2 regions of the Parashewanella tropica genome follow, and region 2 is predicted to be linked to the other one. Evidence: predicted binding sites of a transcription regulator. Region 2 holds the regulator's gene; the other holds the start of a gene.
What was found. The regulator sigma-54, encoded in region 2, starts transcription at its own class of promoters, with help from an activator protein. The targets are predictions, from matches to a motif close to GTTGGCACGNNNNTNGNNT.
Positions count from the first base shown of each region.

Region 1: the regulator sigma-54 is predicted to act here: its motif matches at 6,222-6,240, upstream of flgF (flagellar basal-body rod protein FlgF).

Region 1 is NZ_CP037951.1:3,020,479-3,036,893, forward strand. Features, by position in the region: gene flgK (flagellar hook-associated protein FlgK) at 1-1,847, opposite strand, end outside; gene flgJ (flagellar assembly peptidoglycan hydrolase FlgJ) at 1,924-2,826, opposite strand; gene E2H97_RS13245 (flagellar basal body P-ring protein FlgI) at 2,841-3,932, opposite strand; gene flgH (flagellar basal body L-ring protein FlgH) at 3,943-4,617, opposite strand; gene flgG (flagellar basal-body rod protein FlgG) at 4,627-5,415, opposite strand; gene flgF (flagellar basal-body rod protein FlgF) at 5,444-6,184, opposite strand; gene E2H97_RS13265 (hypothetical protein) at 6,356-6,739, shown strand; gene E2H97_RS13270 (hypothetical protein) at 6,767-7,090, shown strand; gene E2H97_RS13275 (hypothetical protein) at 7,229-7,675, shown strand; gene flgE (flagellar hook protein FlgE) at 7,730-9,088, opposite strand; gene flgD (flagellar hook assembly protein FlgD) at 9,172-9,870, opposite strand; gene flgC (flagellar basal body rod protein FlgC) at 9,895-10,323, opposite strand; gene flgB (flagellar basal body rod protein FlgB) at 10,326-10,724, opposite strand; gene E2H97_RS13300 (CheR family methyltransferase) at 10,792-11,625, opposite strand; gene E2H97_RS13305 (chemotaxis protein CheV) at 11,777-12,697, opposite strand; gene flgA (flagellar basal body P-ring formation chaperone FlgA) at 12,869-13,573, shown strand; gene flgM (flagellar biosynthesis anti-sigma factor FlgM) at 13,673-14,020, shown strand; gene E2H97_RS13320 (flagella synthesis protein FlgN) at 14,029-14,454, shown strand; gene E2H97_RS13325 (LPP20 family lipoprotein) at 14,487-14,933, opposite strand; gene E2H97_RS13330 (FlgO family outer membrane protein) at 14,930-15,556, opposite strand; gene E2H97_RS13335 (flagellar assembly protein T N-terminal domain-containing protein) at 15,740-16,415, shown strand, end outside.
Region 2 is NZ_CP037951.1:332,400-348,814, reverse strand. Features, by position in the region: gene E2H97_RS01550 (class I adenylate cyclase) at 1-302, shown strand, start outside; gene cyaY (iron donor protein CyaY) at 326-658, opposite strand; gene lptM (LPS translocon maturation chaperone LptM) at 733-894, shown strand; gene lysA (diaminopimelate decarboxylase) at 919-2,163, shown strand; gene dapF (diaminopimelate epimerase) at 2,239-3,066, shown strand; gene E2H97_RS01525 (DUF484 family protein) at 3,063-3,716, shown strand; gene xerC (tyrosine recombinase XerC) at 3,716-4,615, shown strand; gene E2H97_RS01515 (HAD-IA family hydrolase) at 4,615-5,334, shown strand; gene E2H97_RS01510 (transposase) at 5,424-6,416, opposite strand; gene E2H97_RS01505 (HAD-IA family hydrolase) at 6,513-7,142, opposite strand; gene E2H97_RS01500 (hypothetical protein) at 7,240-7,593, opposite strand; gene E2H97_RS01495 (HPr family phosphocarrier protein) at 7,621-7,896, opposite strand; gene rapZ (RNase adapter RapZ) at 7,883-8,734, opposite strand; gene ptsN (PTS IIA-like nitrogen regulatory protein PtsN) at 8,731-9,174, opposite strand; gene hpf (ribosome hibernation-promoting factor, HPF/YfiA family) at 9,177-9,476, opposite strand; gene E2H97_RS01475 (RNA polymerase factor sigma-54) at 9,517-10,998, opposite strand; gene lptB (LPS export ABC transporter ATP-binding protein) at 11,075-11,806, opposite strand; gene lptA (lipopolysaccharide transport periplasmic protein LptA) at 11,803-12,366, opposite strand; gene lptC (LPS export ABC transporter periplasmic protein LptC) at 12,350-12,913, opposite strand; gene kdsC (3-deoxy-manno-octulosonate-8-phosphatase KdsC) at 12,910-13,455, opposite strand; gene E2H97_RS01450 (KpsF/GutQ family sugar-phosphate isomerase) at 13,467-14,444, opposite strand; gene mlaF (phospholipid ABC transporter ATP-binding protein MlaF) at 14,832-15,644, shown strand; gene mlaE (lipid asymmetry maintenance ABC transporter permease subunit MlaE) at 15,631-16,413, shown strand.

The DNA.
Region 1 (16,415 bases), 1.5 Mb from region 2:
ATTAGATTTGCCGCTTCTTCATCTAGGTTGACGCCTGATTCACTTAGTACTCGGTTTTCAGCTTGCTTAAACACTTCGGTAGCACTGTTGAGTTGAATTTGTGCAGAACTGGTTTGGCTACCTATGTCTTGTTTGGTATTTTCAAAAACGTCAATAAGCGAAGTTGAGCCATTGTTCATTTTAAAATCGGTAGACAACTTAGCCATTTCAACGGCATTACGGTTATCACCTTTGTTTACTGATAAATCGAAGGTGAATTTATCGGTTGCACCTGAGGTAGAATTCACTTCAAATTCGATACCATGAGCACTGATTTTATTGCCAGTAAACGTCTGGTTTGCTGCACCAATGCGATTGCCGTCTTTATCAAATACCGTGAAGGTTTTTGGTGTTGTGCTGGTATTAATTTCAAAAGTAAGGGGCTTACCGTCTTTCGGGAAGTTGGCCGCACTGCGGTCGTTGATTGCCGTAAGCTTGACTTTGGTATTACCTGAGTTGCTGTCTGGCTCAGTAATTTTGGCTTTAGCGGCGGCAATTTCTTTTGGATCTTTCATTGCCACTTCAATGCCGCTTGCCGCACCAGAAGTTGGACGAATGGTAAACTTGTCTTTGTTAGCAAACGCCCCAGATTTGATTTGAATACTAAAACCATCACCACCTGTTAGTTGGTTTGGTGTTGTTGAAGTATCTAGGGTTAAGTTTTGTGATTTACCCGTTGCTTTATCCGTTAACGTATAATCAGTACCGTCAAAGCTCAGTTCATACTCTGCGCCTGTCAATTTGGTGACATCATCAATATTGACGGAAAGGCTTGCGGTTCCAGTGTTGCTTTTAAATTTTCCAGCACGGCCATTTGCCATAGCAGGATCATTAATGTCTTGAAAAATCGGCTTGCCAACTTGACCATTTAAGTCAATGCCTTTGGCTTGTGCTTGATTAAAAGCATCGGCAATCCCTAGGGCAAATTGGCCTAGTTCATTTTTGGCTGAGATAAGCGTGTCTTGCCTGAATTCGAATAAGCCACCCAGTTGACCACCTAAATTTTTTGACGAAACTAAGGTTTCATTATCACCAGACTTCACTACTAAACGCGTTTCATTTGGAAATGGATCGCCAGCTTTACTTTCTAACTGCATGGCTTTAGCACCTGAAACCAAAGCGACCGAGCCACCCAGCATGACACTTTTACCGCCGCCCTCGAGCGGAATAACATTGATGTTGGCGTATTCGCTGAGCTCTTTTAACAGGCTGTCTTGTTTGTCTAGCAGTTGGCTATTTTTAGTATTTCCTTCCATCAATTCTTGATTGATGTTGCCAAGCTCTTTGGTTAACGCATTAATTCGCTTTAGAGAAGCATCTATCTGACCATTGGTGTTTTTAAACTGGCTATTCAAATGGCTTTCCATTTGATTAATGGTTTTAGCCAGATGCTTTGCTGAAGAGATGATGCTGCCGCGAATACCTAGATCATCGGGCGTATCACCCAAGCGGTTAATGTTGTTTTGCAGATCATTTAAGCTATCAGGCACACCTTTACCGATTTTTGAGTAAAGCTGATCCATCTCATTCATTTTAGAAAGTCGAGTTTGCGCCTCTGATAAGCCTGTCGCTCCAATGCGAAGCTCACGAGTAGCAAATTCGTTATAAATGCGTTTTACATCGGAAACATAAGCACCTGCACCGAAAAAGTGATTTCCTATTTTTCGAGCATCTAAGGTAGATTGAGTGGCAACTTGCCTGTTATAGCCATCTGTATTTACGTTGGCAATATTGTTACTGGTTACACTTAGTTGTGACTGTGACGTCAGCACACCATTGCGAGCAATATTCATTAAATCATTAGACATAACAGCTGTTCCAATTTATTGTTTTTTGTTCCTAGCGCCTGAGTAAACTTGTCGAAAGTTCTACTCAAAAAAGAAGTTACTGAGCAGCAATGCCTTTCATAACTGCTAACACTTTCTTGGCGTAATTGGGATCTGTTGCGTAACCAGCATTTTGTATGCCAGTTATGAATTTTTCGGGATCTTTGGCGACATCCAACGCTTGTTGGTAACGCGGATTACTTGAAAGGAAATTCACAAAGTCATCAAAACTGTCTTTGATTGAGTCATAAACTCTAAAGTCAGCCTGCTGGCGATTCGCCACACCACCTTCAAATTCAAGGGTTGAAACTCTGGCTTTATCACCATTCCATCTTTGATCGGCTTTAATATTGAACAGGTTATTACTCACAGAACCATCCGATTGACGCACCATTTTTTTACCCCACCCCGTTTCTAAAGCGGATTGAGCGAGTAATACTTCAGGTGTTGTTCCTAATTTATCTGCGGCTTGTTTGGCATGAGGATAAAGCTGTTTAACAAAGTCATCTGGCGTATCAAAAGACTGAGACGGCAACACTTTGCCGCTAACTATTTCATCCAATTTTTCAGCTTTAGGGGTAACAGTTTTACTGTTCAACACAGTAGTAGGTAAGCTATCAGTGCGAAGTGTCGATGCAGGTCTTATGTTGCTGGTTTCTGGTGATAGTTGCTGCACCATTAAGTCAGCAAGCCCTAATACGCCTTTATCTGAGATATCATTGGCCATTTGCTGATCGCGCATTTGTTCATAAAATGCCGTGTATTGAGTGTTGAATGGACTGTCTGATTTAAACACTTCGTTTGCATCACGCATGCTTTTCATCAGCATTTGAACAAAGATACCTTCAAATTGCTTGGCAACTTCTTTGATGGCGTCTTTGTCATTGTTTTGAACACGAGAACGAAGTCTATCTAAGCCTCCGAGTTCCAACATGTTTGATGCGTTTGAAAACTTGTCCATTTGCCCAGTCCGTCTTAAATAATGATCAACTCGCCTTGTAAGGCGCCTGCTAACTTTAGGGCTTCTAAAATAGCTAATACGTCAGATGGCGCTGCACCAACTAAATTAACTGCACGAACCAATTCATCCAACGAGGTTCCAGGCTTAAAGGAAAACATGCGCTTGTTCTTTTCATTGACATCGATATCAGAATCAGGCGTCACAACGGTTTGCCCTAGTGACAATTTGTTAGGCTGAGACACCTGCAACGATTCTTTAATACTGACGGTTAACCCACCGTGGGTAATGGCTGCGGGCTTCAAGCGCACCTGCTGACCAACAACAATGGTACCTGTACGAGAGTTAACAATGACCTTTGCTGATTCAGTCGCTAAATCGACTTGTAGATTTTCAATGGTCGCTAAATAAGATACACGCTGAGAAGGATCACGTGGGGCACTGACACGAATTGAAGTCGCATCTAATGGCTGCGCTATACCGCCACCCAGTAAATCATTAATGGTATCTGCGACTCGTTTAGCCGATGAAAAATCAGGGCGTAATAAATTAAAAGTTAAGTAGTCACCATGAGTGAAAGGTGAAATCACCTCACGCTCGACTATTGCCCCACTAGGAATGCGCCCGACTGTGGGTGTGTTTTGAATGACTTTAGAACCATCACGACCTTCGGCACTAAACCCACTCACAATCAAATTACCTTGTGCAATGGCATAGATTTTTCCATCAATCCCTTTAAGGAAGCTTTGCAGTAAAGTCCCTCCTCGCAAGCTTTTAGCTTCACCAATGCTTGAAACCGTCACATCCATTGTTTGACCAGTTTTAATAAATGGAGGCATTGTGGCGCTAAGCGCAACAACCGCTGAATTTTTGATTTTTGGACGAACACCATTTGGTAAATTGACACCAAAATTTTTCAACATGGTTTTAAAGGTTTGTTCGGTATAGCGATTTCGCTCACCCGTACCCGGTAGGCCCACCACTAAGCCATAGCCAACTAATTGGTTGTCACGAATACCTTGAATATTAGCGATATCTTTAATGCGCTGAGCAAAGCTGCTTGTGGAAATGACAGCAAGCAATAAGCCGAAAATAATTTTTGCTTTCATGACTTAACTCCTAAAAAGGCCACCAATCACCGAGGAAAAATTTAGATAACCACCCTGCTTTTTGAGATTCAGCAAAGGTACCAGTACCACTGTATTGAATACGGGCATTCGCAATTTTGGGGGATTCGATGGTGTTATCAGGCATAATATCTTCGGAGCGAATTACGCCAGTCACTCGAATAAACTCTTCACCGTTGTTGATGGTGATCCACTTCTCACCTCGAATAACGAGATTGCCATTAGCCAGCACTTCCATGACGTGTGCTGAAATATTGCCGGATAAGCTATTGCTTTGGTCGGCATCCGCTTCACGGCTTAAATCAAATTTATCCTTATAATTTAAGTCAATTGGGTTGCCATTAATGGTTGCGGTTTGCCCGCCTAATCTAAATGGATCAATCTTGAAGGCATTGCCTTTTTTGATGCCATTAGTCGCACTTTTACGAGCTTGAGTAGATTCAGTAAGTTTAACGGTAATGATGTCACCGATTCGATGTGCTCGTTTGTCGGTATATAAATTCGCAGCTTGGCTATCGAGGAAAATAGAGCCTGTTGGTTCATTGTGGGTTGGTGCAGCCTGAGGCACCACAGGTGCATAATAGGGATCATCAGGAATCGGCTTCTTTGTTGTCGAAGCACAGGCTGTCAGCATTAATGCACTAGCCACCACTAATAAACGCAACATTATCTACTCCTAAAGATTCTGGTTAACGTAAGACAACATTTGATCTACTGACGAAATCACCTTGGAGTTCATTTCGTAGATACGTTGACTTTCAATAAGGTTGACCAACTCTTCGGTAACGTTAACGTTTGAAGTTTCTAGTGCACCTTGACGAATAGCGCCCATGCCATTTAAAGCTGCAACGCCTTGAATTGGCGCCCCACTTGCACCAGTTTCAAGGTATAAATTTTGTCCCATAGGCTCTAAACCTGATGGATTGATAAAGTCAGACATGGTGAATTGACCGATCACTTGGTTTTCAGCTGCACCCGGAACCTTGACCGACACTTCACCTTCAGCTGAGACCGTAATGCTCTTAGCGTCTTGCGGAATAGTGATTGCAGGTTGAACCACAAAGCCTGAGCCTGAAGTTACGATTTGTCCTTGGTCATCTCTACTGAATTGGCCACTACGCGTGTACGAAATACTGCCGTCAGGCATTTGCACCTCAAAAAAGCCAGGGCCTTCAATCATCAAATCTAATGAGTTATCCGTCGTTACCATATTGCCTTGAGAGAATAACTTTTGAGTGGCAACGACTTTAGTACCTGCGCCAACATTTAAACCGTTTGGCAACTTGGTATTAGCGGCACTAATGCCACCAGCTTGATTCACATTCTGATAGAGCAAATCTTCAAATACGGCACGGCTCTTTTTAAAACCAACCGTACTCGCGTTTGCAATATTGTTCGAAATCACCGAAATATCGGTTTTCTGGGCATCTAAGCCAGTTTTACTTATCCATAATGCAGGATGCATAATTCACCTTTATATTCTTATAGATTCCCTAAATACGAACCATCTGTGCTGAGGCTCGATCGTTTTCTTCTGCGGTTTTCATCAATTTCACCTGCATTTCGAATTGACGCTGAATATCAATCAGAGCCACCATCTCTTCTACAGGGCTGACGTTACTGCTTTCGATAGCACCACTTTCTACTTTTACATCAGGATCTGCTGGCGCAATTTGGCCATTGATTTGACGAAATAAACCGTCTTCACCGCGTGTAAGATCTTGATTATTGGGATTGACCAACTTGATTCGGTCGACAACTTCAATCACTTCAGCTGGTGCACCTTGTGGGCGAACTGAAATGGTACCGTCTTGAGATATTTCGATTTTCTGGATAGGTATTGGCAGTACAATCGGACCGTTCTCCCCCATAATTGGGTTACCTCGATCGTTTTGTAATAAACCCGTTGCGTCAAAACTTAAGCTGCCTGAACGGGTATAAGCTTCTTGACCATCTTTGCCTTGAACAGCAACCCAACCATCACCATTGATGGCTATGTCTAAGTCTCTGCCTGTAGTACGCAAAGCTCCGGCTTGGAAATTACTGCTTGGCAATTCAGTCATCGCAAACACGCGTGTTGGCAAACCTTCACCAAAGGCTTGCATTGAGCGAGCTTGCGCCATATCAGCTTTAAAACCGTCAGTGTTGGCATTAGCAAGGTTATTGGCTCGTACTGCCAATTCAGCCATATTTTGCTTAGCGCCACTGGTGGCGATATAGAGAAGTTTGTCCAATTGCCTATCCGTCAAAAATTCAACATTTGACTGGATAAAGCATTGAACGTGCCAATTTGAATATTGGTGCTTCAAGATGAAAAAGAGGAAGATTATAAGAAAGTACTTTTTTGTATTTGAAAAGCTAAATGAAACAAAGGATTATGAAAAAAAATATAATGGTCAATAATAATGTTACCAGCTCAATGTTCGTTTAACTTTAGTCTTGATTGGGATAAAAAAGCAAAGCAATTTTCATCTCACCAAATCAATGAACATAAAAAATTTGTTCAAGGCGTAAATCAGACGTTTCAAAATGATGTTACCGAAGCGGTAATTATATTTTCTGATAATAAAATGTTTCTAGCTCGCAAGAGTGAAGCGCACTCTTTAGTTTTCGTCCAGCTGTGTAAACCTAGATGTTGTTTATCACGGCAGCATACTGTTGAAAAACCCACTGCTATGTCTAGAAACTTAAGTTCAATTTATACATTAAGGCACAGAGACAATGGCACAATAAAGGGTGAAATAGGTACCCCCGAAATAATTCAAAAATATATGGAAAGAAAACTATGAAAATGCAGGCAGCTAAACAGGCTTTATATGTGTACAAAAACCGTTCAACTTAATTTTTCTCTTGACTGGTATTTCCTTTCTAGAACTTATGGGCTGCCATCAAAACAACAATTTAACGCTTTAGATAATGCCTTTAAATTAGCATCGAAAAGCCAACAAACCGTCATCATAAAATTTCATAATGGTGACGTGTTCAAAATCAAATCATCGAAAGATCAATCACAGTGGTTGATATCCCACCAAAAACGACCTTGTGGCGTATCTCTACCTCTTTATACAAACGATTTTAAAAGTTATGCCTTATGCGATACCTTCAAAAACGCACGTAAAAGATATAATTCTTGGGGCTGAGAAAATAGCGAAGTAATGACACTATTGCCCACATATAAAGTAACAACCGCAAAAACAATATGTAATAGCAAAAAAATATTTACTGTTTATTCAACACATAAGACATGATGCTATTAAGACAAACTGAAGCAGAAATATATGTATAGAACGATAGAAATTAACCCTGCCCCAGAATGGAATGGGAGTCAGTTCCCATTGTCCGCCCTACAACTTGAACAAATTAAGCAAGGAGCTCCTGAAACAACAGCTGATGTTGTAGAAGTTGGGTTCGTCAATAATCTAACTTATTCTTATGTTTTTCGATTCACTAAAGTCGATGAGCATCAATATGATTTTCATCAAGTTCGAGTAGAAACCCCACCTAAACGTTCAGGATTGCTAAGTTGTTGTAGTTCTTCTGAGCCCAAAGAACGATTACTTGTAAATAAATATTCGAGGGGTTTGAAAAAACAGTTTAAGGAATATTTAGCTATCTCCACAACAGAGTCCCATCCCCCTATAGAAGATAGGTATATACCCGTGACCGCAGAGCAATTTCAAAGTCTGGCGGCTTATAACAGAAATTCTTCTGAATATTACGTGTGAGCTTATCTGTTAATTAAAGAGCCTAACCATTAGATTAAGCTCTATCCGGAAGTATTAACGAATTTGAAGAATGGTTTGCTGTAGCGTGTTGTTTACTTCTAACGTACGCGAGTTGGCTTGGAAGTTACGCTGCGCCGAAATCAAGTCCACCATTTCAGTGGTTAAGTCTACGTTTGACTGCTCAAGAGCCGATGAACGAATGCTACCAAAAGTACCACTGTTTGGTTCACCCGCCAGCGCTTTACCTGACTCTAAACTTGCACGCCATGAAGTATTACCTACTTGGCTCATACCTTGCTCGTTAGGGAACCTTGCTAACGCAATTCGTGCTAGTGGAACCGTCTTACCATTACTATAACTGGCATTGATTAAACCGTCAGCACCAACCTGAACATTGGTCAAGCGTCCAACCGTTGTACCATCTTGAGTTAATTGAGTCGTTTCAAATGGTGCCGCAAATTGCGTTGGATTATTGAATTTCAAGTTTAACACTTGACTACCATCCGCCCCTGGAGGGAAATCTGGTAACGAGCCTAAGTTCACCGTCTTAATATTTGCCGGATTACTGCCCGTATATTTACCCGTGTTATCAAACTTAATAACAGAGCCTTTCCATCCGCCTGCATTTGTCGCGCTAGCCGTACCATCTGGAGTACCGTCACCATTGGTATCAGTGCGATATGTTTGAGCATTTGGCGTATCAACATCTAATCGCTTACCGTCTACCGCATAAAACGCAACCCAGTTACTTTCATTATCATGTGACGCATTTGGTGGCTTAACATAATAAGTAGTTAACACGTGCGGCTCACCGAGTGAATCATAAAAAGTTACTGCGGTTGAGTTATTAAAGGTATCCGAATCCTTAGGGTCAAAATTAGCCGGATCTTTTGGCTTTTGTCCCGCATTTAGATTCATTCTCATACCGATATTTTCGGTTTTTACTGGACTACCTGCAGTATCTGGAATTTTGACGGGTCTGGTCGTTGTTAAGCTAACAGAGGTAGAGTTACCATCTTTATCTACTGGAAAAGTACGCAAATAGTTACCTGCCGAATCGACGATAAAACCATCTTTACTGCGCTTAAATGCTCCGGCACGTGTATACGTTAAATCATTCGAATTAGGGTCGCTGGATGTTGCAAAGAAACCACCACCGCTAATGGCCATATCTAATGAGTTTTTTGTAAACTGCAAACTACCTTGATGAAACTGTTGTGCAACTTGAGTTGTAGTTACACCACCACCAACATTGGTTTTACTGTTAGAGAAAATACTGTTGGCATATACATCTGCAAATTCAGCACGAGACTCTTTAAAACCAATAGTATTTGCATTTGCAATGTTATTTGCAGTGGTGTTTAAGTCTTTCTGTGCGGCTTCTATGCCACTTAAAGCGATGTTGAACGACATAAAGTTCCCCTGTTCTGCATCAATAATGTACTGGCGAGCTCCTCGCCGAATTTTTTTCCAATAAAGCGCTTACGATTTGCGACTTAGCTTTCTGATACGGCTAGAACGTCAGCAAGCTTAATGCCACCAACGCCTTTAAGATTTAATACCGCACCGGTTTGGGCATTCCCCAAAGAAACACTGGTCACGTGAGCAAAAGTCGATGTAGGCAATTCTTGTGACTTACCGTCAACAGAGCCCGTAGCTTTAAATTTGTATTTGCCAGATGGCATAGTGTTGCCGTCTTTGTCTTTGCCATCCCACTTCACGTCGATGTTGCCACCAGCGCTGCCATCTACTTTGAAGGTTTTAACAAGCTGGCCTTTTTCATCTTCAACACGAACAAGAATTTCTTTAATCGGTTTAACAGCGCTTACAACGCCTTTCATTTCATTAGCACCAGGAGCCAAATAGCCTTCATTCGATGGAACCAACACTTTTCGACCAACAAGGCTTGAAGCCTGAAGCGCCTGACTAGATGTCATGGTCTTGTTCATGTTGGTAATTTCAGCATTAAGCTTGGTGATCCCATCTACCGTGGCAAATGACGACATCTGTGCAATCATCTTGTCGTTCTCAACTGGCTTGAACGGATCTTGATGCGACAATTGCTGACTCAGCAGCTTGAAAAAATCTTGTTGTGTCAGTTGCTGATTATTATTCGACGGCGGAGTCTCAGGTTTTCCCTTTAGCTGTATTGAATCTAAAAACGGGTTACCTGTTGTTTGGCCTACAGAACTCATACCTCACTCCTTTCAATCACAGAGCTATTTCCCCATGCGTAGTGTTTGTTGAAGCAAGTTCTTTGCCACATCTGCAACTTGTGTGTTCATTTGATAAGTTCTCGACGCTGAAATCATGTCAGCCATCTCTTCCATCACGTTCACATTCGGCTTATAAATGAAGCCATCAGTGTCTGCCATGGGGTGATCTGGAGAGAACTCTTTAATGAGAGGCTTGTCGCTTTCGACAATACCCTTTACCGCCACTTTCATAGACGAGGGCTGATTTTGAGCTTGAGAAGCGGATGCCTTTGTCATTTCAGCCGCAAACACTGGATGTCTTGCACGATAGGTTTCATCAACACTACTTGAAACCGCATCCGCATTGGCAATGTTACTTGCTGTCGTATTCAGGCGTACCGATTGCGCTGACATGCCAGAGCCTGACACCTCAAAAATATTGAATAAGCTCATGATTATTCGCCTCTAATTGCCTTTTTTAGTCCCATAAATTTGCTTTCGAGAAAGCCCAAAGACATTTGATATTCCAAGGCGTTTTCCATGAATGCCGCTTGCTCTTGCTGCATATCGACAGTGTTACCATCTCCCGTATCCGGTTGATCAGGCACACGATATTTGGTTTGAGATTGCAAACTGCTTTGAAGAGAAAAGTGGTTTTGATGTGTTGCCCCAAGCCCAACGCCACGTTGTTTAGACGAGGCTTGTTTTAATGCCTGCGAAAAATCAACATCTTGGGCTTTATAGTTTGGGGTATCTGCATTTGCGATATTACTCGACAATACCTCAGCACGTTTAGCGCGTATGCCTAACGTGTGTTGATGTATGCCGAGAGCTTTATCAAAACTGAGCGCCATAAAATTGCCTTTTAACTGTAATTAACAGCTAAAAAGCAATTGCTATGCCAAAAAAAGAAAAGGGTAGTTAAGACTTCTTGCGGTAAAAAATTCCAGGGCTACAACGGATCATTTCAAAATCATCACACAGCCCAGTGATAGACTCAGATGCGCCTAAAAACAGTACACCATTAGGATTTAAGGCGGCAGCGAATTGCCGCAAGATTTTAGACTTTGCCGCAGGCGAAAAATAGATCAACACATTACGACAAAAAATGACATCAAATTTACCTAATAAACTATAACTTTCTAACAGGTTATGATTTCGAAAGCTGACTAAATCACGAACATCAGCTTTTACTCGCATACCTGATTGGTCATTACTTTCAAAAAACTGACGTTTGCGGCTTTCAGATAAACCACGAGCTAAGGCTAATGCGTCATATTCACCCATACTGCTTTTTTCGAGCATTGAAGGAGAAAGATCTGTCCCTAATATTGAAATCCCGCGTTTGAAAGCTAAGGGATTCTTTTGCTGATATTCTAGCGCAGTCATCGCTATCGAATATGGCTCTTGACCCGATGAACAAGCAGCCGACCATATTTTTAGTGGGCGATTTTGTTCAGCATACTCTGGAAAGACGGTTTTTGTTAGCAGTTCAAATGGGTAAGAGTCTCTAAACCACAAAGTTTCATTGGTGGTCATAGCATCAATAACATCCAACCTTAATTGACGCATACTGCCATCAATCGCTTTTTGAGCTACCTCTGTTATATCATTAAGTTTATATAGTGCCACCAAAGGAGATAGGCGACTACGCACTAAATACTGCTTACTGTCACCTAAAACAATACCACTGTGTTGCTCTAAAAAAGTGGTAAATCTTTTGTATTCGTCTTGCGATAATTGGTTTTGCGGCACTCTATTCTTCCCACGAAAGTCGATCTAGTTTTTATTCTTACAGCGATGCTATCTTAGCATTCACAACCGCTGATTATTGCTTTATTAAACAGCGTCTGCTCTCGTCCGATGAGATATAAAGTTGTTCCAATTTATTGTAAAAAATAATCACCTAAAGGTTTAAATGATTGTTTACAGTAGACGCTAAATCATCAGGATTAAACTTAGCGATAAAGTCATCAGCCCCGACTTTTTCGACCATTGCCTGATTAAATACGCCACTAAGTGAAGTATGAAGCACGACTTTTATGTTGCTTAGCTTAGGATCATCCCTAATTTCAGCCGTTAGCGTATACCCATCCATTTCCGGCATTTCAATATCTGAAATGATCAATGGCAACCGTGCCGAAACATTAGTGCAATCTTGAGCTAAGCCCTTTAAAAAATCTAAAGCTTGCTGGCCATTATTGGCGGTCTGAATATTCAAGTTTAAGGCACTCAACGCACGAACAACTTGTTTGCGTGCCACAGATGAATCATCCACAACCAGTATTTGAAAGTCTTCATTACTCTCTTTACCTAATTGTGTTTCAACTTCATTACTCAAACTCGTTTTAACAGGGGATATTTCATCGAGGATTTTTTCTACATCCAAAATCTCAATTAATTCATTCTCAAGTTCTGCCACTGCCGTCAAATACGAGCTTTTACCCGCCCCTTTTGGCGGCGGCATAATATCACCCCAGTTCAAATTAATAATGCGCTCTACCGAGTTCACTAAAAAACCCTGTGTACTTCTATTGTACTCAGAGATAATGACAAAGCTTTTACTGAGATCTGAAACTGGTCGACCACCTGTAGCCGCACTTAAATCAATAACAGAAATCGTTTGACCACGAATATGAGCAACCCCACGCACATGAGGGTTTAACTTAGGCAAGACAGTTAATGGTGGACACTGAAGCACTTCTTTTACTTTGAAAACGTTGATCCCATACCTTTGATTACCATCAAATCTGAATAATAATAATTCAAGGCGGTTTTGACCAACCAATTGTGTCCGCTTATTTACGGATTCTAAAACCCCAGCCATAATCTTGCCTTCATAAACTTAAAAAGCGCCATAATGGCGGGTATACTAACAGCAATTTTAACGCTCGGGCATAGCCATTGCTTAATATTTTACATAATTTTAAATTTACCTATCTTTTGTCAATTTTTTGACTAAAGATGTAAAAAAATCATATATATCGGATGACTCATTTTGCGCTTTTCTATTGCTCTTGATTTCTCTATATTTTTTGCTCTCCTGCTTCCATTTAGTGTTTCAGCTCAGCCATATACTCCTGACTTAGGATCTATTGAATCATTAGCCGTTGAAACGGTTCGCTCTAAAATTCAAGTCCCTTCTGATGCAGAATTAACCATCAAAGCACAAGGGCTAGATAATAGATTCAAGCTCCCCTCTTGTGTTGCTCCTATGCAAGCCAAGATCAGCAACAACCGAGTGAAGGCATTAACCACTGTAAAACTTAGCTGTAAGCAAGCTAATCAAGCCCTGTGGCAATCATTTGTGTCTGTAAAAGTCAGTATTTATTATCGTGTTGCAGTAGCCAATCGTATTTTATCTACTGGCCAAGTCATTACAGCAGATGATGTCATTATGAAATCAATTGATGAAAGACGATTAAGAGGCGCCATGTTTGACCAACTCAATGCGCTGGTGGGGACACGGCTAAAACGTCGTATAGGAAAAGGCAATGTGATTTATCAACAAAACGTTTGTTACGTTTGTAAAGGCGATATCGTATCCATTTTTGCCAAAAGTGCAAACCTTCAAATCAAAACGGTTGGTATGGCACTTAATGACGGCAATCCCAATGATAAAATTCGTGTAAGAAACAGTAAATCAAACAAAATCATTGAAGTAAACGTCATTGGGGTTGGCGAAGTTGAAGTCAAAATGTAAAATGACGATTAAAGAAGAAAAAACTGCATTTTTTCCTAAAGTTTAAATTCTAATGGCCGATAATGAGACGATCTGATCTCTATTTTGCTGGAAAATACTATGCCTATAGATACTAACAAGCTAAATCATAGCCTTAACAATCGCGTTCACGTACGCAAAGTAGCTGTTAAATCAGAAAATGCACCTCAAACACATGCGGCTAATGATGCTCCTCACCCAGTGAAAGGTGATTCTGTTGAATTAACGTCTCAAGCACAACAGCTTCAAAAAATGCAAACTCGTTTGTCGCTAATGTCGGATGTTGACCACAATAAAGTGTCTGGGATCAAACAAGCGATTTCTGAAGGTCGCTATAAAATTGATGCCGATAGCTTAGCAAAAAACATCGCTAGTTTTGAATCTGAGCTCAATGCCTTGTATAAAGACCAAAACAACGACATTGAATAAGTAAGACAATGGTTCAGATCGCAGCAATTCTTGAGCAGCAACTTGGGTTACTGACTCACCTAAAGCAACTTATCATTGATGAGAGTGAGGCGCTTTCGTCACAAGGCGGTGATCGCTTGCTTGAAATTGCCAAGCAAAAAAATGAGTGTCTAAATCAACTCCAGCAAAATAATGACACTCTTGGCCAGCCTGATACAGTAGAAATCATAAAATCTTCTGAAGAATTGCTTCAAAAATCAGAGCAAGGAAAGCAACTGCTTAGCGAATGCAAAAGCCTAAACCAGCATAATTCTGAGTTAATCGAGAAAAATATCGCAAGCTTTAATCGACTTTCTCAAGCCTTACAAGCCAGTAAAAACTCATCGTCACTTACCTATGATGACAAAGGACATACTTCAACAATGTCCTCGATGAATAAGAGTATTGAGGCATAGAACTACTCAATACTCTTATGCACTTGGGACAATTAAAAATATGTCACCCGCTTTACTCTCTGAGTCTTATTTCGATGCTGATATAGTTCCCACACCTTTTGATAATCAAGTTCTAACTCAGTAACGTAAAAATCCCCCGCTGCATAAGTTTTAATTACCTTTGCACCTCGAATTAGCCCTGTAACCGAAGTTTTAATACTCTCGCTTTGAGTCGTCCAATCTTTTACCGTCGTTTTCGCAGTAATTTGTTGTCCATAAACTTGCTCGGCTAGCTCTCGGTATGCAGCAAGCTTAGAAGCTTGCATCGCCAATAGCACCCGTTTAGATTGAGTTTTGCCCGGCTGCTCCGCCAAAGGTGCGTAACCTATTGCCGTGAGTTTTGGAAAATGCTCTGGCTTTTCTGCTTCCCACTGCACATATCTATCTGAATTGGCGCATCCAACCAAAAAAAACGCCAATACCATTGCTAACTTTTTCATGGTCTTCCCTTTTTATCCTTTAATTGTGCCATTCCTGCTGATTCATTGCGATACAAGATGCCATCTTTTTCTATGACCTTTTCTGCTGGCGATAAAAACTGGCCAAGCGATGAAACAGGGATAACACTGGATTCCGCCGCAACAACTTGATTGTTTTGAACGTTAATTACACGAGTGTTTAATTTCACATTTGCTAAGCCAAGACTGTAGGTCGTCACCACGAGCAAGCCAATGTCGAGATCACCAGACAATTCTTGCCAGTCTCTACTCAAAACAAACTCACCGTTAGCTTTTATCATTAATCTGTCTGCGACATTTGGCTCTGCCACTATGTAGCCTGCACGGCTAAAAGCCGTCATCAGCTCTTGCTGGAGCTGATTTGTAAAACTGGCACTTTGATTGAAGTCTTCCGCCGCTACTGGTGTTGTTACCACCAAAGGCAAGTCTTTTGGAAACTCCGCGTGATGCTTTTTCATAGACCAAACAACCTGTGCGGCCCAGCTAGCTGGCATCATCATCTTCTGATTGATCTCTTGTTCGTGAGAATTTTGAGTTATGGATACTTGATAGTGACTACACGCTGAAAGCATCGCGCATCCAATGACTGCTGATATTCGTTTCACGGGCTTCTCCCACCGACTCCATTTGCGACAAATATTGCCGCTTATAAGTACTTTTTGCGTCATTTTTTATTAATTAGAAATTAACAAGCAAAATAAATACCAACCATAAATTTTAAAACTGGGTATGGATTTTGTATTACTTCAATCTGAAGAATTTATGCTGTCAAAAGGTTGGCTTTTTTCATGGTAATGTTGCATCGTGCGTTTGTTTTTTTGTTTTTAGTTTTTGGCTTCCTGCCTGTAACTCAACCCGCTGATTTTTATTTTCAAGGTCAAGCACAGATCATTGATGGTGATATCAATAGTGCCCGTCAACAGGCTATTGAAGCGGCTTTACTAACAGCAAATTTAGAAAATGGCATTACCATCAATAGCAGCCGTGAGAGTACTAACAGTCAATTCCACCAATCACACACAATTCTTAACAACCGCTTAGACGGTGAACAAGTAGAATTGATCAGTGAGCGCATCCAAAAAGACATTATTGTCGTCAATGTGAAGATAAGCTCTCACCAATCTCATTTTCAAACCGCAGGTAAGGTTAGTATCTTCTTACCTCAATTGAACTTAACAAACCCAGCACACCTTCGCTACGGCCAATTATCAGGATTTCAGCAATCACTCACTGAAGAGCTATCTGACAGTTTAGCCCAGAAGTCCAAATTGTCTTTTCCTGAGTTAAGAGCTGACCAAAACCTGAATTTATCGCAATCTTTTTTTGAAGATAATACTCAAAAGCTGCCAAACTGGATTGGTGATATGAGCAATAGCCAGTATGTACTCATCGGTAATATTCTAAATGCAGAAGTGGTACCTGCTCCTAAAAGCTTTTGGGATTTTGTTGAACACTACCCAAGCC
Region 2 (16,415 bases):
CTCCTTCAATCATATTGGATCATGCCGCCATGGATACCATCCAATACTTTTTAAGGCAGACAGGAGAAGATATTGAAGTGTTTGTGATGGATGAGTTCAACGAGATTCAGCATTTTATCCAACGTCAGCAACCGATTGAGCAACTGATCAGCACCATCAGTCGCCATTTTGCATTTAGTGAAATCACAGAAAATCGCGGCCATTTTAATTTGCCGCAATTTTTCTTACTTCAACGCACGGAAGGAAACTTAGAAGTCGTGCCATTTGGCATATCAGCTGAAGAAGCACTGAATGATTTTTAAATCAAAAAAATCATTCATTAACTCTAACTAAATTTGATCACCAGTCCGCTTTGTTTGGTAATTGAATCTTCCAGATGAGAAATAAATTCACACTGATTACGAGTGTCATACCACTTTTCGCCATCAAACCCAAAGTGATAACCTCCAAAGCGCGTCGCCAACCAAATTTCATGCAATGGCTCTTGTTTATTGATAACGATCTTGGAGCCATCTTCAAAGGCTAGTTCAAGAACCCCTCCACTGGCATCAATATCAATATCGGCATCTTGCTCATCGATCATGGCCTCAACGGCGTTTTCAATGGTATGAAATACCTCATCAACCTTATGGTGATATTCAGTATCTGTCATTTTCATGCTTGAACCCTTTGCTTTTTAGTCATTGGATGCGATTATAACTCTAAATGTATAAAACTCAGAGTAATAGACGCATGAAACCAATGATGTTGATGTTGTTAGCTTGCCTTTGCCTTAGTGGTTGCGGGCAGAAAGGTCCTTTATATCAAACCCCAACTCCAGAGACCAATAAAGCATCAGCTCAGCAACAAACTGATGTTGACCAAGCACAGTCAGCCCCGTCCATTACCAATTAATGAGTTACTAAAAGGAAGTTAGTTATGGATCATTTCACTTATCAAGGCGAGCGACTGTGGGCTGAACAATGTGATGTTCATGCGTTAGCTCTACAACATGGTACGCCTATGTACCTTTATTCTCGCGCCACCTTTGAACGCCATTTTAAAGCATTTAAAACTGCGATTGCTGATCATCCTCATCTTATTTGCTATGCCGTTAAAGCCAATTCAAACTTAGCCATATTAAACCTAATGGCAAGACTGGGCAGTGGTTTTGATATTGTATCTGGCGGTGAGCTAGCCCGCGTAATTGAAGCCGGAGGTGATCCCGCTAAAGTGGTGTTTTCAGGCATTGGCAAAACTCAACAAGAGATGCAAGAAGCCCTTGAACTTGGGATCCATTGCTTTAACGTCGAATCCATTGCGGAATTAGAAACCCTAAACTTAGTCGCTGAACGTTGCGGCAAAGTTGCCCCTGTTTCATTACGCATTAATCCTGATATCGATGCCGGAACTCACCCGTATATTTCGACAGGTATGAAAGAGAATAAGTTTGGCATTGCAATGAACGATGCCTTGGCCACGTTCCGCCTAGCTCAGTCATTACCTCACGTAAATGTGATTGGTGCAGATTGCCACATTGGCTCTCAGCTTACAGAAATCCAACCTTTCCTCGATGCCATGGATCGCATGTTGGTACTCATTGATACCCTTAATGCCGAAGGTTTTGATATCAAGCACCTTGATATTGGTGGTGGTTTAGGCGTTCCTTATGATGATGATGTGCCGCCACATCCGAATGAATACGCAGCGGCTGTAGTAAAAAAATTGGAAGGACGCCCATTAAAGCTCATTATGGAGCCGGGACGTGCTATTGCTGCGAATGCAGGGATTTTTGTCACTCAAGTACTGTACCTCAAACACAATGAAGATAAGCGTTTTGCCATTGTCGATGGCGCTATGAATGACTTATTACGACCATCGCTGTATCAAGCCTATCATCAGATCATTCCTGTGATAAAACAGTCTGGAGAGGCTCAAGAATACGACATTGTTGGACCAGTGTGTGAAACCGGCGACTTTTTGGGTAAGAATCGTTCACTTGTCACCAAAGCCAATGATTACCTTGCTGTGCGCAGTTGTGGGGCTTACGGGTTTACTATGGCTTCCAACTATAACTCTCGCCCTAAAGCGATCGAAGTGATCGTTGACGGCGATCAAAGCCATGTGATCCGCCAACGTGAAACCCTACCGCAGCTTTGGCAAGGTGAGCAGTTACTGCCGTAATCAAGCTCTACCTTTTTGACTCACTACAGCAATGGAAACAACAACAGCATTATGAACGATAAAAGAAAGGCGAATGTGATCAACTTTACTAAAATGCACGGTTTGGGAAATGACTTTATGGTGATTGATGCCATCACCCAAAACGTCTTCTTTTCACCCGAGCAGATCAAACGCCTTTCTGATCGGAATTTTGGTGTTGGCTTTGATCAATTGTTATTAGTAGAACCGCCATACGACCCAGATCTTGATTTTCATTACCGTATTTTCAATGCCGATGGCAGCGAAGTGGAGCAATGCGGTAACGGTGCACGCTGCTTTGCCCGTTTTGTAAAAAATAAAGGGCTAACGCAAAAGCATAAAGTCAAAGTCAGCACTTCCAATGGCAAAATGACACTTCGTCTTGAACGAGACGGCCAAGTTACCGTGAATATGGGGGTACCGATTTTCGATCCACAGCGCATTCCATTTAAAGCCAAGCAAACCGAAAATATCTACTTATTGCAAGCTCAAGAGCAAACGTTTTTGTGCGGTGCTGTCTCTATGGGAAACCCTCATTGTGTGATTGAAGTTGACGATATAGAAACTGCGCCCGTTGATGAAATTGGCGCTATACTTTCAAAGCATGAACGCTTCCCTAAAGGCGTTAATGTCGGCTTTATGCAGATCATTAGCCCTGATCATATTAAGCTCAGAGTCTATGAACGTGGAGCCCAAGAAACATTAGCTTGTGGAAGTGGAGCATGTGCTGCTGTTGCCATTGGACAACGGCAAAATAAATTGAAACACGTCGTTCGAGTAGATTTACCCGGCGGTCGTTTAAAAATCGCATGGGATGGTGAAGGAAAACCATTGTGGATGACCGGCCCAGCGCAACATGTTTATGATGGAAACATTCAGTTATGAGTAATGCTTTAACGCCCAAGGAAAAAGTTTGTGCTGAGCTGGACGAACAGTTAGTCTACGAATACCTCTCTGATAATCCGGATTTTTTTAATCGCTATCCCAATTTATTACATACATTAAGGCTACCGCATCAACAACGTGGCACGGTCTCGATTGTTGAGCGTCAGCAAGAGTCATTGCGCCAGCGAGTCGTTCAACTGGAAGAAGAAATTACGGCGTTGATGAGTGCAGCAACCAATAATGAACGCATCTTTCGTTTCAACTCCCAATTAGTATTAGATTTATTTGCTTGTACTCAGTTTGACGATCTTAAACACACGCTCTCCGATGCATTAAAAAGTGAATTTAACTTTTCAAATGTGCGCTTAATCGCGGTTCAAGACGTCGACACTGAAATGATGCAATTATGGAACAAGCGCATGCATTCAGGCTATTACTTAGGTCGACTGACTCAACAAGAGTCTAAAAAGCTGTTTGGGAAGGAAGTCGGCTCAGTAGCGCTTTCTCAACTCACACCAGAAAACGGCTGTGATAAAGTAATTTTTGCCATTGCCAGCCCTAACGGTGCCCATTTTCAACCGGAAATGGATACTTTGTTCCTCGAGCAACTGAAAACTATCATTACTCTTAAACTCAGCAGTTTCAAATAATGGCGCAGCCAGACAATACTAAAATAGAACAAGACTTCGAGCGCTACTTGCGCTCAGAAAGACGATTGTCTCCCTACACCTGTCGAAATTACTTACGTGAATTAACTCGTTTTAAAGCATTACAAACGGAAGAACAACACTGGCAAGCTCTCAGCCCTGATGATTTACAATCATTGCTGGCTAAGCTCCATCGACAAGGATTGAGTCCAAGAAGTATTGCCCTTAGTTTGTCATCCATAAAACAGCTGTACCAATTTTTGTTGCGAGAAGGAAAGATCAATACTGACCCGAGCGTGTTACTTCGCGCACCTAAACAAAATAAACCATTACCCAAAAATCTTGATGTTGATAGCATTCAACACCTTGTTGATATCAACCCAGATGATCCGTTGGCTGTTCGTGACAAAGCGATCATGGAGTTGTTTTACTCAAGTGGACTTCGCTTAGCCGAACTTGCAGCATTGAATACAAGTGATTTTAGTGATCAACTAAAACAAGTCACTGTAATGGGTAAAGGTGGGAAGATGCGAATGTTACCCGTTGGCTCCAAAGCGGTAGATGCATTACAAGATTGGCTAGACATTCGAAGTACGATTAATACATTAGATTCTGCAGTTTTTGTTACCCAAAAAGGCAAGCGTTTATCTCACCGTAGTATTCAGACACGACTCAATAAATGGGCACAGCAACAAGGGCTATCAAGTAAAGTTCACCCTCACAAATTACGCCATTCATTTGCCACGCACATGCTAGAAGCGAGCGCTGATCTTAGAGCCGTACAAGAACTGTTGGGACATGCCGATTTATCCACAACACAAATCTACACCAGCTTAGACTTTCAGCATTTAGCTAAGGTTTACGACGGTGCTCATCCAAGAGCAAAAAGAAAGGAAAAATAATGCGCAGTTATCTTGGTCTTCGCCAAATCCAAGTCATTAGCTTCGATCTTGACGACACCCTATATGACAACCGTCCGATCATCAAAAAGGCTGAACTACAATTTCTGAAGTGTATGCAACAAATTGCGCCAGCGACACATCAATGGCAATCAGACTTTTGGCTCAGTCAAAAACAACAAGTGCTAGAGCTATCTCCAGAACTATCTCATGATACTTGGCAGAGTCGAGAGCAAACATTGAAGTTTGTTCTTAAGCAACAAGGAATATCTGAGCAGCAGACTCAACAGTTGGCAAAGCTAGGCATGGAACATTTTTTATTCCATCGCAGCAATTTTACTGTTCCTCAAACCAGCCTTGAATTGCTTAACGCCTTGAGCCAACACTATCCACTGATTGGCATTTCCAATGGCAATGTCGATCCCAAGGCCATTGGTATTGCAGACTATTTCCAATTCATTTTACATTCTGGAAATGGCTTAAGAATGAAACCGGCACCAGATATGTTTTCGCTAGCTTGCGAGCGTCTGCAGTTGGCTCCAGAGCACATCCTTCATGTAGGTGATAACCCTCATGCCGATGTGGTTGGAGCCAAAAACTTCGGCTGCCAAGCGGCATGGTTAAATCCAGGTTATGGCCAAACCGAAAGGCAGTCGCCAATAACCACCTTACCTCATATTGAACTGAGCGATATTCAGCAACTTCGCTATTTACTACCATAATCATTACCACTTTGAGTTAAACATTCATTAGCGCACAACGTTAAGATTATGTTTTCTAAGCCCTGTTATATACAGGGCTACTAGACACGTTAGCCAGTTTCATCTTTATTCGGAGTTAGCCATTTCGCACTGTTAGCCGCCCCTTGTCGTCGTCTTCTGTCTAAGCGTTGGCAATACTCGGTTAATGCCATTAGGTTTCCGGCAGGTCCTTTAAACATCTTGCTAAATCGAGAACACAACCTTAGCCAATTTTCGCAAGGTAAATTCAAGCCCATCAAAATACGTTCACTCTTCACCAATCGCTCACTATTATGATGAACTAGGCTGAATGCCGTTTCTTCGACAAGCTTGATGTAATCCCGCATCCCAAGTGGTAAACATTTTTCATGCTCATTCACATCTTGATGGTTAAACTTCATCAACTCTTTCGGCTGTACGCCTTTTAATTTAGCTTGAATACGACGCTGGATACTCGTGAATGTGGAATCTATAGGGGTGTCTGAAATTTTGGCTCGGATCGGGTTCAGATCTACATAAGCCATACAAGCCAGAAGTGCTGTTTCATCTAATAAAGCTTGAGATTTAAATCGACCTTCCCAAAAACGTCCTTTACATTCATCTTCCTTATTCGCCATCCGAGCTATAGGCTCATTTAATGCCCGCATAAACCAGCTGATGTCGCAAAGACGACTTCGGTATTCAATGATTTGTTTAGTTAGCTCTTGCTTTTTAGCCTTTGAGAGTGAGTCGCCTTGAATGAACGCCTGCGTTAAAGGTGTTCCTTTATGCAGCCGATGCCACTGCTCTATCACTTCAAGATCTGACCAACGCTTTGCTTTATCTAAATCTACGTGCAATACGACATGCAAATGATTCGACATCACCGCATAAGCACAGATATCAATGGCAAAAATTTCAGCCAGATGCAGTAAGCGTTGTTCTACCCAGCCTCGCCGATGCTCATAACTTTTACCCGTGAGCTGGTCGAGTCCACATAAGAAAGCACGACGCACGCAACGAGAGATACAGTGATAATACGGCGTATCTTGCAGGCTAACTAAACTTTTTCGAGGGGCAGGCATCCACGACTCTCCTTGTCTGGAACGGTTATTTTTTAAGCCTAGGCGAGGATTTAAATTAATGCAAATAATTATGGGTGTCTAAATAAATTATTTTGATTAGGGTTTTAAAAACGGAGTTAATATCTCTTCTACATCTTCATGGTTTTGTAGCAATCGAGCCTGAATTTTACAGTGGCGCGCACCTTCGATGTGTCTTTGGGTGTCATCGATAAATAATGTAGTTTCTGGATTGGCATTGGCTGAAGCTAATACTTTCTTAAATGCTTCTGGCTGTGGCTTTCGTAAGCCTAGTAAATGAGAGTAAAAAACTCGGTCGAATACCTGCTGCAGAATGTCTTGTTGATACTGCTGATGTAAGATTAATTGCAGAGCCTCATAATGAATGGCATTAGTATTTGAAAACAGGATTAATTGATAATGAGGTTTTAACTTTAATAGCAATTCAATTCGAGATTCGGGTAAATCAAACAACATTGCATTCCAAGCGCTATCAATTTCATCATTGCTTAAGGCTAGGCCTGAAAGCTCACGGATCTTGCTTCTAAAAGCCTCTGGGGTTTCTTTACCTGCTTCCAAGCGGTCAAAGAAAGGCTGTTGTGCATTTTGGTGATAGTAATCAGTAAAGGAACGAAAGCCTAGTTTGGCAAAGGCTTGCTCAGTAGCCTGATAATCCAAATTGAGCAATACACCACCGAGATCCAACAGCAATGTCTTGATTGATGCCATGACAGTGTGACAGTTGATTTCAATTAACTAGACAGTAACCCGTCAGTTCTGAACTTAGTCTTAATCAAGATGAATAGAAAGGATATTTTTGACAGAACTATTTATCTAAAAAAACCACTTGGTAATAATGACTATCAGTGTATTCTGCATAGGGTGAAAAGATAGAATGGCCACTGAGCTTTCCGGCATAGATAAATTGGTATTTAGGTTTTCTAATTGGCTTTAGCACTAGGCAATTATGATAATAGGGCTCAGTAAAAGTAAATTTACCTAGATTAGTTAAAGGTTTAGCTGAAGAAACATCAATGATTGTAGAACTGACATCCAGCTGATAATCGTAGTTTTGAGGCACTTTTACATTGGATGCAAGAGGAGTATTAAACTCAGGCTTTGAATGACTAGAACAAGCCGCCAACAAGCTAATCAAAAGTAACGCGATAAATCCTTTCATCTATCATCCTTTTAATGAGGTTCTAGTTCAACAAGCCTCTTCAAACTTATCATCAATCAGCTGACAAACGGCATTTAAAGCCGCTTTAGCATCTTTTCCTGTAGCAATAACTTTAATGGTTTTTCCCATGCCAGATTCCAGCATCAACAATCCCAAAACACTTGAAGCTGATGCCGATTTATCACCTTGCTTGAGCGTCACTTCGGCATCAAATTCTGAGGCTAATACGGCTAGTTTAGTGGCTGCTCTTGCATGTAAGCCCAGCTTATTGCAAATCAGAACTTCTTTTTCAAGCGTCGGCATTCACCAGTTCCTTATGACGAACCTCGACATTACGATTATTTTTATTCAAATGCTCACCAAGCTGCTCAGCCACAAACACAGAACGGTGTTGCCCACCTGTACAGCCAATCGCAATGGTCAGATAGCTACGATTATTCCGTTCAAGTTGAGGTAGCCAAGTATCAATCAAATTGGCAATTTGCCAGATAAACTTATTCACTTCAGGTTGAGCATTCAAAAAATCTTGAACAGGTTTATCAAGCCCAGTGAATGGTCTAAGGGCTTCTTCCCAATGAGGATTCGGAAGAAATCGAACGTCAAACATAAAGTCAGCATCATTAGGACGACCGTGTTTGAAACCGAAAGACTCCACATTGATCACCAGCTCTTGCTCGACTCTACCAAGCAAAACCTCTCGGATTTTATCACTGAGCTGATAAGCATTGGTTTCTGAAGTATCTATAAAGTGATCCATCATCTTAGACATGCCTGACAATAGCTCACCTTCAATACGAATCGCTTCGGGTAAGTTTTTGCATTGATAGGCCAGCGGATGCAATCGTCTTGTTTCGGTATATCGTTTAAGTAAAACCTCATCATTAGAACTGATAAAGAAACTGAGGATCTCAATATCAATGAAACTTTTCAGTTGTTGCTCAAATACTTTGTCTTGTTCAGGTAGATTACGGACATCGACACTGATCGCTACCAGCTCTTGAGTCGGTTTTAGCTCTTCAATTAATCCACCTAACAAACTCATCGGTAGATTATCAACACAGTAATAGCCTAGATCCTCAAGTACTTTAAGTGCTACCGATTTACCCGACCCACTTCGACCCGAAACAATGACTAATTTCATCCAGTAATCACCTGATAAAGTTCTTGCTCGTCATTAATACGACGTAACTGTTTGAGAGTTTGCTTATCGCTGAGTTTTTCAGCCATTGCTGATAAGGTACTAAGATGCTCTTGACACTGATCAGAAGGAACCAATAGCGCAAACAAGATATCCACAGGTTGCTTATCGATGGCTTCAAAGGCGATGGGCTGCTCACATTTGATCAATACTGCAATCGGAGTATCGATGTTGTCTAATCGACCATGTGGGATCGCAATACCATTTCCAATGCCCGTACTGCCCATTTTTTCACGGGCGAGGAGGCTCTCAAAGATTTCTTGAGAAGAAAGCTCTGGATACTGAGAAGCAACCAAGTCACTGATCATTTCCAGTACTTTCTTCTTACTGCCAGGCGTCGCACAGGTTGTGCATTCTGGCTTTAAAATGATGTTTAATTCCATCGTTAATGTTTTATCAACTTCTCTTTATGTTTGATCACTTGACGATCGAGCTTTGCCATTAACAAATCAATGGCAGTATACATATCATCATGTTGTGATTTGGCATAGGCTTCTTTGCCATTTAATATCAAACTGGCTTCAGCGGTTTGATTCGATTTTCGAACATTTAGCACGACGCGCACATTATTGATCTGTTCGAAATGACGTTCAAGTTTTGCCATTTTACCGCTGACGTATTCTTTTAGTGATTCAGTAACATCCAACTGCTGACCATTTTGTTGACCATTGATCCGGATTTGCATATCCATTGCCTCCTGTCGTTGTTAGCTGACGTTTATGTGATCATAAACTTTTGCGCTGATTTGATGGTGGGATCATCATTGCCTCTCGATACTTGGCGATGGTACGTCTTGCTACTTTGATCCCTTGTTCTCCAAGTAATTGCGCTATTTTATTATCACTGAGTGGCTTCTTCTGATTTTCTTCAGCTACTAGCTTTTTAATAAGAGCACGAATTGCTGTGGAAGAACATTCTCCGCCATCGTCAGTACCCACATGGCTAGAGAAAAAGTACTTCAGTTCAAAAATCCCTCTCGGCGTGTGCATGTATTTTTGTGTCGTCACTCGTGAAATGGTCGATTCATGCATCTCGATTTCTTCGGCCACATCATTCAAAATCATGGCTTTCATGGCTTCTGGGCCATGCTCAAAAAAGTTGACCTGATTTTTGACGATACAATTGCACACTTTTAATAAGGTATCGTTGCGACTTTCTAAACTTTTAATAAACCACTTAGCATCTTGAAGATGACCACGAACAAATTGGGTATCACTACTGCTACGACTGGTTTTCGCTAATGCTGCGTATTGCTGATTGAGTCCGATTTTCGGCATCGCATCGGGATTTAACTCCACTTGCCAACGCCCATTCTTTTTCATCACGGATACATCAGGAATAACATACTCATCTTCTTTACGGCCAATGTTTAAACCCGGTCTTGGGTCTAAACTTTGGATCAAACTCATCGCTGCTTTTAACTGTGGTTCTCTAAGCTTAGTTTTTTTCAACAAAGATCGAAAGTCACGAACGGCAATCAAGTCAATATGATCTTTAATAATGTGTTTGGCTTCGGCTAAATACGGCGTTGCCTCATCAAACTGAGACAATTGTAATAATAAGCATTCTGGTACATCTCGAGCCGCAACACCAATGGGATCAAAATGTTGTACTCGCTTTAATACCGCTTCCACTTCATCCATTTCAATCTCAGGGTCGCCCATTGCTTCTAAAATATCTTCAAGCGATTGAGTCAAATACCCTCGTTCATCAATGGCCTCAATAATGGCGGTCGCAATACCATAATCAGTACTAGAAAACGGAGTAAGATTTTTTTGCCATTCAAGATGCTCGTATAGTCCATCACTGGTTTCACCTTGAAACGGAAGATCGTCAGCCGGTAAAGCACCACTACCCGAGGTAGGCATAGCGGTAAAGGTTTCATCCCAAGTCGTATCCATGGGCAGCTCTTCAGTGAGCTTTTCTTGGGTTAAAGTCTCAGCGGTATCAGGCGTTACTGGCTCAGCAATGTCCGCATTATCATCTTGCTTTATGACTATATCTTGCTCAGCCTCAGATGCTGTTACGGACTCAGCATTAGCCGAGGCTAACTCTTCTTCTAATTCCAACAAAGGATTAGATTCAAGAGCCTGCTGAACTTCTTGATGTAGCTCTAATGATGAAAGCTGTAGCAAGCGTATGGCTTGTTGCAGCTGGGGCGTCATGGTGAGCTGTTGTCCTAACTTAAGCTGGAGTGACGCTTTCATAGTTACCGCTTGTCCTTCTTATTGTTCTTGTTGGCGCATAGCAGGACTCCCTATAAGGGTTCCCAAATAATCATCACTATAACGTGAATTGCTCTCCTAAGTACACTTCACGTACATGCTTATCATCGAGGATTTCCTCTGGCGTACCTTCGGCAATCAAACTGCCGTGGCTCACAATATAGGCATGTTCACAGACATCCAGTGTTTCTCGGACATTGTGGTCTGTGATCAATACACCTAAACCACGGTCTCTGAGCTGCTCAATGATCTTTTTAATATCAATGACAGAGATAGGGTCAACCCCGGCAAATGGCTCATCCAGCAAAATAAATTGCGGATTCGCTGCCAACGCGCGGGCAATTTCGACTCGGCGACGTTCACCACCCGATAATGCCATGCCAAGGCTGTCACGAATATGGGTGATATGAAATTCTTCAAGTAAGTGCTCTAGTTGCTCTTCCCGTTGGCGTTGATTGAGCGATGCCCGCATTTGCAATACGGCCATGATGTTATCGTAAACCGAGAGCTTACGGAAAATACTGGCTTCTTGCGGAAGATAACCAATCCCCTTCCGAGCGCGCATATGCATAGGATCAAGCGTGAGATCATCGCTATCGATAAAGATCTCACCTTTATCACTTTTTACCAATCCTACCACCATATAAAAGGTGGTGGTTTTACCCGCACCATTTGGGCCCAGTAAACCGACGATTTGCCCTGTTTTTACGGATAAACTGACATCCTTCACCACTTGTCTAGATTTATAGCTTTTTGCAAGATGTTTTGCTGTCAGAGTTTTCTGAGTCATTGCTTCTTCTCAGCTGGTGTGTTCGATGATGGCGCAGACTTTTTGTCTTTTTTACGCGCATTTTGATAATTTTCAGCAGGAATAATGGTCTGTACTCGGTCGCTGCCTTTACCAGAGCTCGCTGCGGTAACGTGTTGGTTAGCAATATTGTAGCGGATCGTTTCCGCCTTCATTTTACTGCCACCGATATCTAACTCAGCACCGCCTTTAAGGACTAAATCACCACTGATATTGTCGTAACGAATACTTACGGCACTGGCTGTGCCCAATTCACCCGTATCTAATATTTGCGAAAACGTTGCCGGCTTACCTTTGGCGATAAACACTTTGTGGCCATTTTTTTCATCATTAACGGCACTCAGTTCGTCGGCATGAATTTTAATACTGCCTTGGATAATTTTGACGTTACCAAAATACGACAATTTATTGTTTTTTAAATCGCCGGTTTGGCTTTTCGCACTAATACTTAAATCTTGCTTCAAATCATCCTGCTTGGCTACGGTAGAGAACGTCATTACCGAGCAAAATGCCACCAGCAGTATATTATTTATTCGCTTCATAGGTTCCTGTTACCTGATCGTTTAAGCGTACCGTCTCACGGTTTAAGTCGGCATATAGCCCTTTACCTTGGCTGTTAAATCCATTGCCTTTAATGTAAACCATCGCATCCGTGGTCATGATTTTTTTGTCTAAATCCAACTCAACATAGCGAGTACTGACACTTTGAAGGGGCTCTTTTTTCCCAACCGCTTCTAACTTCACATTCCAATCTAAATAAGCTTTTTGAGTGTCATCTTTTTTTAAGCGGCCTTCTTTAGCCGAGATGCGCCAAGGACTCTCATTCGAATCACCGTAAAGTAAATATACAGGCTCTGTAAATAATGTCGTATCTCTTGTCGCGTAATGTTCCATGTGTTTTGCTGTTACTTGACTGCTTAACCGTCCCTGCTTATCGTAGGAAATACTGTTAAGCTCGGTCGCCATGTAATCAGGTCGCTCAATTTGAGGACCTAGCGCAACTTTTTCACCTTGTTTTTGCTGCACCTGCCAATACAGTACTAATGCGGTACTGAAAAACAATATGATGGCAAGGGTCACTCGGTTCATACACTCATTCCTTGAGCCGATTCAAACAATCCTTGTGATTCTAAAATTAAATCGGCCAATTCGCGAACGGCACCATGACCGCCATTTATCGAGGTCACCATGTCGACCTGTTGTTTAACATAAGGATGACCATCGGCCACTGACACCGATAACCCAACCTGCTTCATTACAGGTAGGTCAACCATATCGTCACCGATATAAGCCACCTGTTGGGGTTCCAGTTCAAATTTACTCAGCAATTCATTAAAAGGTACCAACTTGTCATCAATACCTTGATAGATATGCTCAACGCCGAGTGCTGTCATTCTATTTTCAAGCAGTTGTGATTTACGACCCGTGATCACGGCTAGGTGAAAACCAGCATTCAGTAGTGACCGCACTCCGAAACCATCACGCGTATGGAACGCTTTTAACTCTTCACCGCTATTACTCAAGTAAATGCGACCATCAGAAAACACCCCATCAACATCAAAAATGATCAGCTTAATTTGTTGTGCTTTATTCCACACGGTTTGAGTTACGTCACCGTATAAGGTTGGCATCATAGTCACAGTTAAATTACTCCAGATTTGACCATATCAAGCATATTTAATGCTCCAATAGGACATTGTGCGTCATCCACTACTATCAGTCCATTAATGTTTTTCTCATCCATTAACTTAAGTGCTTCTGCTGCCAAAACATTTTTGCTTGTTGTAATACAGTTAGGCGTCATGACCTCAGAAATAGGGGTTTGTCTTAAATCCACTTCAGCATCAATCACGCGACGTAAATCACCATCGGTAAATACACCTAAGAGTTTAGACTCTTGATCGATGATTGCAGCCATCCCTAAGCCTTTGTTAGAGATGACATATAAAGCCTCGGTGATTTTCATATTGGGGCTAACCAAAGGCAATTGCTCACCCTTATGCATGACATCACTGACTTTAAGCAACAGTTTACGACCTAAACTGCCACCTGGATGTGACAAGGCAAAGTCGTCTTTGGTAAAGCCTTTGGCTTGCAGTAAAGCAACGGCGATTGCATCCCCCATAACTAAGGTAGCAGTCGTACTCGATGTCGGCGCTAACCCTAATGGACACGCTTCTTCAGGCACCTGAATACAAAGGTGTATTTGTGCCAGTTTTGCCATATTAGATTTAGGCACACCGGTAATGGAGATAATCGGCAAGCCCATGCGTTTGATCACTGGAAATAAGGTTAGAATTTCTGAGGACTCACCAGAGTTTGAAATCGCAATGACAATATCGTTCGCCGATAGCACACCAAGATCGCCATGACTGGCTTCTCCTGGATGAACAAACACCGCAGGCGTTCCGGTACTGGCCAAGGTTGCGGCAATTTTATTGCCTATGTGGCCGGATTTTCCCATCCCCATAACGATCACCTTTCCGGTGCAACTCAGCATAACTTCACACGCCTGAGCAAACTCATCCGAATTTACATAATGATATAAGCTATCTAAGGCAGCCTTTTCGATATCGACTACTTTGCTGCCCCATTGTTGGAGCTGAGTTTTATTCGCCATTGTTTTCTATTCTACCCAACCTAATCCTTGAATAACATTTTCGCTGGAATTGCAACAAATTGAAAGCCTCCCTTTATGTATTCAAGTGAACAAAAATGTCATAAATAAAGGATAATTCACGGAACTTAGATATAATTTTAGCAATCCTATATTCAATATCGTCGAGTTCACGATTACTGTAGCAAACAAAATCATTGTAATAGCAATAACGATTATTCAAAAGTAATCATGCAGTTACTTAAAAAACAACAGTGCGTTACAATAAATACATGCTTGAAGATATCATGGCATCTGTCGATTCGATTCTTGTGCCATTTTATACATTTTCGTACACTGTTTTATTTTGTATTTCCCGCAGGGGATCTCTCTTTCGACTAAAGGCTCTAAATGGAAAATCAAACACCAAATTTGGTAGAAGTGAGGAATATGAGCTTCAATCGAGGCTCAAGAGCAATTTTTAAAGATCTCAATCTGACCATTCCTAAAGGGAAAGTGACTGCGATTATGGGCCCAAGTGGTATTGGTAAAACAACACTGCTGAAATTAATGGGTGGACAACTGACCCCAGATTCTGGCCAAGTATTATTTGACGGCCAAGACTTGCATAAAATTAGCCGCAGCCAATTATTTAAGCTACGCCAACGAATGAGTATGTTGTTCCAAAGTGGCGCCTTATTTACCGATATCAATGTGGCTGATAATGTCGCTTTTGCCCTTCGTGAACACTCCAATCTACCCGAAAGCATCATCAACACCATAGTGGCGATGAAATTAGAAGCAGTTGGATTAAGAGGTGCTGGTAAACTCATGCCTAATGAGCTATCAGGCGGTATGCAGCGCCGAGCGGCACTTGCCCGTGCCATTGCGCTTGAGCCAGAATTGGTGATGTATGATGAGCCCTTTGCAGGTCAAGATCCTATCGCGATGGGCGTATTGGTAAAACTGATCAAAGAGTTATCGGAATCATTAAACCTCACATCAGTGGTGGTTTCCCATGACGTGGTTGAAGTACTCAGTATTGCTGACTATGTCTATGTGGTTGCTGATAAAAAAGTGATTGCCGAGGGTACACCAGAGCAACTTAGACAATCAGATAACCCCCAGTTACAACAATTTATGGGAGGGGAGCCTGACGGCCCTGTACCATTCCACTTCCCTGCATCAGATTATAAAAAGGAGTTATTGGGTGAGAATCGTTGATCGTATCACCGCTGTAGGGCATAACGCTATTGAGTTTATTTCCGGTTTTGGCCGAGCTGGACTCATGTTGTGGAATGCCATTGTAAATGTGCCACGCATCCGTAAAGGAACCCCGCTTCTCATAAAGCAGCTTTATGTTGTGGGCGTTCAATCCTTTATCATTATTACCATTTCAGGCTTATTCATTGGTATGGTGCTGGCATTGCAAGGCTATACCATCTTGTCTGACTTCGGTACCGAAGAAAGCCTAGGTCCTATGGTCGCACTGAGTTTACTGCGCGAACTTGGGCCAGTCGTCACAGCCTTGCTGTTTGCGGGTCGAGCGGGCTCTGCGTTAACGGCTGAAATAGGCCTAATGAAAAGTACCGAGCAGCTTTCCAGTTTAGAGATGATGGCGATTGATCCCTTAAGACAAGTGATAGCACCGAGATTTTGGGCAGGTGTGATCAGTATGCCACTGCTAGCGATGATTTTCTCTGCCATTGGCATTTATGGCGGCCACATCGTTGGTGTTGAATGGAAAGGCATTGATGCAGGTTCTTTTTGGTCGATTCTGCAATCTAAAGTAGAGTGGCACCAAGATATTCTAAACTCTCTAATAAAAAGTCTAGTGTTTGCCGTTGTAGTCACTTGGATTGCCCTTTACCGAGGCTATCAAGTAATACCGAACCCTGAAGGGATAAGCCGTGCTACCACTCAAACCGTGGTGCAAGCTAGCTTAGCCGTCTTGGCTTTAGACTTTTTATTAACAGCATTAATGTTTGGTTAATG